3 regions of the Cellulomonas sp. T2.31MG-18 genome follow, and region 2 is predicted to be linked to each of the others. Evidence: predicted binding sites of a transcription regulator. Region 2 holds the regulator's gene; each other region holds the start of a gene.
What was found. The regulator LexA, encoded in region 2, represses DNA repair genes until DNA is damaged. The targets are predictions, from matches to a motif close to TCGAACANNTGTTCGA.
Positions count from the first base shown of each region.

Region 1: ACFQTY_RS00080 (DUF222 domain-containing protein) is a predicted target of LexA. The motif match lies at 1,166-1,181, and genes of this name have one in related genera.
Region 3: ACFQTY_RS02585 (DUF222 domain-containing protein) is a predicted target of LexA. The motif match lies at 850-865, and genes of this name have one in related genera.

Region 1 is NZ_CAXWGW010000001.1:24,295-26,554, reverse strand. Features, by position in the region: gene ACFQTY_RS00095 (alpha/beta hydrolase) at 1-184, shown strand, start outside; gene ACFQTY_RS00090 (MarR family winged helix-turn-helix transcriptional regulator) at 200-652, opposite strand; gene ACFQTY_RS00085 (VOC family protein) at 720-1,088, shown strand; gene ACFQTY_RS00080 (DUF222 domain-containing protein) at 1,204-2,260, shown strand, end outside.
Region 2 is NZ_CAXWGW010000001.1:1,618,789-1,621,048, reverse strand. Features, by position in the region: gene ACFQTY_RS07495 (LysM peptidoglycan-binding domain-containing protein) at 106-549, opposite strand; gene lexA (transcriptional repressor LexA) at 837-1,583, shown strand; gene ACFQTY_RS07485 (L-lactate dehydrogenase) at 1,653-2,260, opposite strand, start outside.
Region 3 is NZ_CAXWGW010000001.1:565,718-567,977, forward strand. Features, by position in the region: gene ACFQTY_RS02580 (DNA polymerase III subunit delta') at 1-559, shown strand, start outside; gene ACFQTY_RS02585 (DUF222 domain-containing protein) at 982-2,260, shown strand, end outside.

The DNA.
Region 1 (2,260 bases), 1.6 Mb from region 2:
GCCGCCGCTCTACCTCGCGTGCGGCACCGAGGACTTCCTGTACCCGTCGAACGAGCGCTTCCTGGCGCTCGCCGAAGAGCTGGACGTGCCCGTGCGGACGGAGCTGCGGCCCGGGACGCACGAGTGGGGCTTCTGGGACGAGTCGATCCAGCGCGTGCTGGAGTGGCTGCCCCTGCACCGGTAGCGGGCGAGTTCGGGGCTAGCGGCCGGCGTCGTCCCCCTCGAGCGCGTCGATGCACTTCTCGAGGTAGCGCAGCAGGTCACGGGTCTCCGCCGACGTCAGACCGGCCACCATCTGGGCGTCCACGGCGTCCGCGCGCGCCTGCGCCAGGGCGAGCAGGCGCGCGCCCTCGGGGGAGAGCGCGGTGGGCCGGGCGCGGCCGGACGGGGCCTGCTCGGGGCGCTCGACCAGGCCGCGGTCCTGGAGGCCGCGCAGCAGGGTGCTCATCGTCTGCCGCGTGACGAAGGCGTTCCGGGCCAGGTCGGAGCTGGAGATCCCCGGTGCCCGCGACAGCAGCTCCATGCAGACGTACTGCGGCGTGCTGAGGCCCAGGGGCCGGAGCGTGTCGTCCATCCGCGTGCGCAGCGAGGCCTGGGCGTGCTTGAGCACGTACCCGACGACGTGTGCGAGGTCGTCCGGCCTTTGACGCATGTCAGTAGTCTGACATACCGTCTGCATGTCAGAACACTGACATCCACTCGGACGACAGGTGAGCGCCATGGCAGTGACCGGACCCGACTTCATCGCCCTGCAGGTGCGTGACCTGGAGAAGGCGGCGGCCTTCTACGAGGAGCACCTCGGCCTCACCCGCGCGCCCGCCTCGCCCCCGGGCGCAGTGGTGTTCACGACGAGCCCGGTCGCCTTCGCGGTGCGTGAGCCGTTGCCGGGCGTCGACCTGGACGGCATGCCGCAGCCGGGCGTCGGCGTGGCGCTGTGGCTGCACGCCGACGACGCGCAGCAGCTGCACGACTCGCTGGTCGCCGCGGGGGTGCGGGTGGTGCAGGCGCCGGTGCCGACCGCGTTCGGGCTCACGTTCACGCTGCTGGACCTGGACGGGTACGCCATCACCATCCACGACCGGCACTGAAGGCGAAACGCAGGGCGGCGTCCTCGATGTAGCCCTGTGCATGGGACCTGCGGGATGTCGGTGGGCGTCGATAGCATACGAACATGCGTTCGAACCGGGTCGTGGCGGTGGCGGCATGACGGCGGCCGTCGTCGACCGCCCTGTGGCGGCGCGCGGCGACGTGGCAGCGGCGGCCGACGTGCTGAGGGTGGCGCAGGTGTTCCTTGCGGCGGTCGGCGCTGCGGAGTCGTGGTCGGCCGGTGAGCGTCGCGCGGCACTGGAGGACGTGGACCGCACGGCCGGCCTGCTCGCCGCGGTTCGGGCGCGGCTGCTGGCTGCCGAGCGAGCCGCGGGGACGTGGGCGCTGCACGGCGACCGGGACCTGGCAGCCTGGCGCGCCCGGACCTCGCACGCCGGGGTTCGGGAAGCGGTCGGCCAGCTGCGGCAGGCCGATGCGATCACGACGATGCCGCAGGTGCGCGACGCGCTGACCACGGGTGCGATCACCACCACGCATGTCGACGCCATCGCCCGGTTCACCGCCACGGCATCGCCGCAGGTCGCCGAGCTCGCGCGGTCCGGTGCAGGGCAGGCGGAGATCGTGGCACTGGCCACCCGGGTGGACGGCGCAGGCCTGGGAAAGGCGCTGACGCGGTGGCAGGCCGAGCTCGACCCGACCGCTCGGCAGCGCGCGCACGACCAGCAGCAGGCTGCGCGCTACCTCAACCTCTCCGAGACCCCCGGCGGCACCTACGTCAAAGGTCTGCTCGACTCCGTCGCCGGTCACCGGTTGCGGCTCGCCCTGGAGGCGGTGAGCCCGCGGCCGGGCCTCGACGACGAGCGCGCTCCGGAGCAGCGGCGGGCCGACGCCCTCGTCCAGCTGGCAGACCGGGCGCTCGACGACACCGGCCCGGCGACGGGTCCTGCCGGCAGGCCGCACGTCAGCCTGGTCCTGAGCGAGTCGACGTGGCGCGCCCTGCGCGCGGGCGGTCGCCGATCGGTCGGTGAACGAGGTCTGGCCGGCGAGCGGGAGGCCGCCGATGCGCGGGGTGTGGCCGGCCGGCGGGCTGCGGCGGACGAACGGGCTTCGGGCGGCAGGTCGGATCCGGCTCGGCCGGGCGCGGGGAGTGCCGTGGCGACGGGTCGATCTCTCGTCGGCGTGCCACCGGTGTGCGACGAGGACGGGAACCCGT
Region 2 (2,260 bases):
CCACCCGGGGGCGGTCGGCGGCACCGTCGAACGACCCCTCCGACTCGTCGGGGTCGCAGGCGACGCTAAGCGACGCCTGCGGGCCGCGCAAGGAACGAAGGGCCGTCAGCCGGCGGCGGGAACCACCAGCTCCTCGCCCGCCACCAGGCCCGAGTCGCCCATCCCGTTCAGCTTCTGCAGCTCGACCACCACGTCTCGGACGTCCTGACCGGGACGCGCGACCGACGCGGCGATGCCCCACAGCGTCTCGCCGGACGTCACGACGTGCCGCTCGACGACCGGAGCGGAGGCGGGTCCGTCAGCCGCTGCCCTGCTCCCCAGGACGCCGACGCCGGCCACGAGCAGCAGCGAGAGCGCCGCCACCACGACGCGCCCCCGCCGGGTCAGCCGCAGCGGCCGCTCCTGAGCCTGCCGCTCGTCCGTCGGCGCCGTCGCGTCCGGGACCAGCCGGAGGTGCCGCTCCCGCGCCCCGGCGACACCGCGAGGCGCCGCCGCACCAGCCCGGACGGGAACGACCGCCGGACGTGCCGTGACCAGGATCGCGCTCATGCTGCCCACCTCCGTCGCGGGTGGCACCTCGCGATGCCACCACCGGATCGAACATCCGTTCGTCGAACGTCTGTACGATGTCTACCAGACGGGACCGACATCCGTCGAGACACGCTCGAACAGGTGTTTGAGTCCGGGTGCCGCGGGCCATACGCTCGCTGCACGGCGACAGACCATCACCGACCACTGACACGACCCGCGCGGCGCTGGTACCAGGCCGGACGCGGACGGCGGGGTCGGTGGGTGCGACGGTCCGGCACGCCGCCGGCCACAGGGAGGACAGCGCGGTGACGGACAGCAGGCGGACGGACGAGGACGGGACCCTCGCCTCGGTGCACGCACTACCGGACGGCGCCCCCGACGACGAGGGGCTCACACCGCGTCAGCGGTTGGTGCTGGCGACGATCAAGCAGTCCGTCGAGGGCCGCGGCTACCCGCCGAGCATGCGGGAGATCGGCGAGGCGGTCGGCCTGACCAGCCCGTCGTCGGTCAAGCACCAGCTGACCGTGCTCGAGCGCAAGGGCTACCTGCGTCGGGACCCGAACCGGCCCCGCGCGATCGAGGTGGTCCAGCCCGACGACTCCCGTGCGGTGCGCATCGGGACGGCGGAATGGGCGGCCGGTCTCGACCCCGACCTGCCGGAGCTGGACCGCACCCCCGGGCCGGCATACGTGCCCGTCGTCGGACGGATCGCGGCCGGTGGCCCGATCCTCGCCGACCAGGTGGTGGAGGACGTCTTCCCGCTCCCCCGGCAGGTGGTCGGCGAGGGCGACCTCTTCCTGCTCCGGGTCCGGGGCGACTCGATGATCGACGCCGCCATCTGCGACGGCGACTGGGTGGTGGTCCGGCGCCAGCCGGTGGCGGAGAACGGCGAGATCGTCGCGGCGATGATCGACGGCGAGGCGACGGTCAAGACGCTCAAGCGCACGGACGGTCACGTCTGGCTGATGCCGCAGAACCCCGCGTACGCACCGATCCCCGGCGACGACTCGACGGTGCTCGGTCGTGTGGTGAGCGTGCTGCGCAGCCTCTAGGGCGATCGGCGCACGCCAGGACGGCCCGGCGGGCCCGCCGGTCAGGTCCGGCGAGCCCGCAGGCGTCGTCTAGAACCCGAACTGCCGCGCGACCGAGCGCACCGCGTCGGCGGAGCGTCGCATGCCCGCCAGCTCGTCGCTGGACATGGGCACCGGCATCCGCTCGCCCACACCGTCGGCCGCCACCACGGCCGGGACCGAGAGGCAGACGTCGCTGATGCCGTGGTAGCCCTCGAGCAGGGACGAGACGGGAAGGATGCGGTGCTCGTCCTTGAGGATCGCCTCGATGATGCGCGAGCCGGCGAGGCCGATGGCGTAGTTCGTCGCGCCCTTGCCCTCGATGATCTTGTAGGCGGACTCGACCACGTCGCGGGCGATCGCCTCCCGGACGCCGGCGGTCAGCGGACCCCGGTCGCCGAACCCGTTCCAGTCCAGCAGCGGCACCGCGCCGAGGCTCGCCGAGCTCCAGAGCGGGATCTCCGTGTCTCCGTGCTCCCCGGCGACGTAGGCGTGCACGTTCTGCACCGCGACTCCGGTGTGCTGGGCGATGAGGAAGCGCAGGCGCGAGGAGTCGAGCACGGTGCCGGAGCCGAACAGCTGCGACGGCGGCAGCCCGGAGATCTTCAGGGCCGCGTAGGTCACCACGTCGACGGGGTTGGTCACCATCACGTAGACGG
Region 3 (2,260 bases), 1.1 Mb from region 2:
GAGCCACGTCGGCATCGCCCGCCGGCTCGCGCGGGACGCGGACGCGCGGGCCCGTCGCAACCGCGTGCTGGAGCTGGCCGGTGGCATCCGCGGCGTGGGCGACGCGGTGCTGGCTGCGGGGGAGCTGGTCGAGACGTCGCAGGCGGAGGCCCGCGCGCGGACGGACGAGAAGGACGCGGCCGAGCGTGCCGCTCTGCTGCACACCCTCGGCGCCGAGAACGCCGCGACGCTCCCACCGACCGTGCGGGCGCAGGTGCGCCAGCTCGAGGAGGAGCAGAAGCGCCGCGCGACCCGCTCGCAGCGCGACGTGCTGGACCGGGCGATGGTGGACCTCCTGTCGCTCTACCGGGACGTCCTGGTGGTGCAGTTCGGGGCGGGCGTCGAGCTGGTCAACAGCGAGCACGAGGCCCTGGTGCGGGGGCTGGCGGCGGACAGCACCGCGGAGCAGACGCTGCGGCGGATGGATGCCGTGGGCGTCGCACGGACGCGGCTGGCCGGGAACGTGGCGCCGCTGCTCGCGGTCGAGGCGATGGCGGTGGCGCTCCGGCCGCAGGGCTGAGAGCTGCGGGTCCGCGGTGTCGCCTGCCGGCTGGCGGCTGCGAGCTGCGGGCCGAGGTCGAGGGTGTCGGGGCCCGACGCCGAGCCCGGTACCGGCGGCGGCCCGGCGCGTGAGTACCCACCCAAGAGACAGTCATGTATCTCTGCCGCCCGGTGGGCGTGAGTCCCGCCATGGCCGGCGCGGGGCGCGTTGAGCTGGGCCGGCCGCGCGGTTCGTGTGGCGGGGGGCGGTGCCGCGACGAGTCCGCCGTCGCCTGCGGGTCATATCGCTCACAGCGAACACACAGTTTTGCGAACACACGTTCGAATACAGCCGAGCCCGATATCGTTGGTGCTGGTCGGACGGGTCTCTCGGGTGGGCGGCGGTGGTAAGCGGTGCACGGATCGGCAGCGGACGGAGTCGTTGACGCGCTCACCGTGGCGGTGGACGCCGTCGTGGAGGGTGTGCAGCGGGCGTCCTCGGTCGGCGGAGCCGTCGGCGGTGAACCGCTGGACGTGCTGTTGAGCCTGGTCGAGCAGCTGGACCGCCTGAGCGTCGCGGCCGCGTGGCTGTCGGCGTCGGCGGCCGAGGACGGGATGTGGGCGGCCGACGGCTCTCGCTCGTTCGCGCACTGGTTGGCCGCCCGCACCGGGATGTCGTTCGTCAGGGCGCGGGAGCTCGTCACCACAGGCCGGGTCCTGCGGGAGCACCTGCCCGCCACGAGCGCCGCGGCACTGGCCGGGGTGGTGGGCCGGGACCAGGTGCGGACGATGGTGACGGTCGTCGCCACCAGCGAGCCGCGGTGCGACGCTCTCGCCGGATCGGCGGAGGAGTGCGGTGAGGAGTTCCTCGTCGAGCACGCGGCTCAGGACGGCGCCGACGGCTTCCGCCGGCTGGCCCGGCGCTGGGCCGCCGCGGCCGATCCCGACGCGGACGAGCGCGGGTACCGCGAGGCGTGCGACCGGGAGTTCGTCGGGCTTGCCGCCACGAAGGGCGGGTATCACCTCTCGGGCTTCCTGACGACCGAGCACGGTGCGGCGGTCAACGCCGCGCTGGACGCCGTGATGACGCCCCCGGCCCCGGACGACCGACGGACCACGCAGCAGCGTCGCGCGCAGGGGCTTGCCGACGTCGCACGGCTCGTGCTCGACCACGGGTTGGTCGGCACCGGTGCAGCGGTCCGGCCGCACCTCGACGTCGTCGTCGACTTCGAGACGTTGCGGCGTGCCGTCGAGGCCGGCGCCCCGGACCCGCGCGCCGTTGGTGGAGCGGTGGAGCGTCGAGTGGCGGAGCGTCGACTGGTGGAGAGCGACGCGGGCAGACGTGCGCGACGGCCGTTCCGGTTGCCGACCGTCGCGGACGTCGACCGGTTCGCGGTGGCGGAGCTGGTCGGTGCCGGTCCTGTGCCGCAGACGGTGCTCGCGCGGCTGGCCTGCGACTCCGCCGTCTCGCGGCTCGTGTTCGGTCCGGACTCGCAGGTGATCAACGTCGGCCGCGCCGAGCGCACCTACGCCGGTCCCCGCCGGAGGGCGGTGGTCGCCCGCGACGGCACGTGCCGGTATCCAGGGTGCACAGCGCCGCCGGCGCTGGGCGAGATCCATCACGTCGCCGAGTGGGTGCGGGACGGCGGGGAGACCGACGTCAACACGGGCGTCCTGCTGTGCTGGCACCACCACGACGTGGTCCACCGGCACCACGTGCGCATCCGGCCTTCCCGGACCG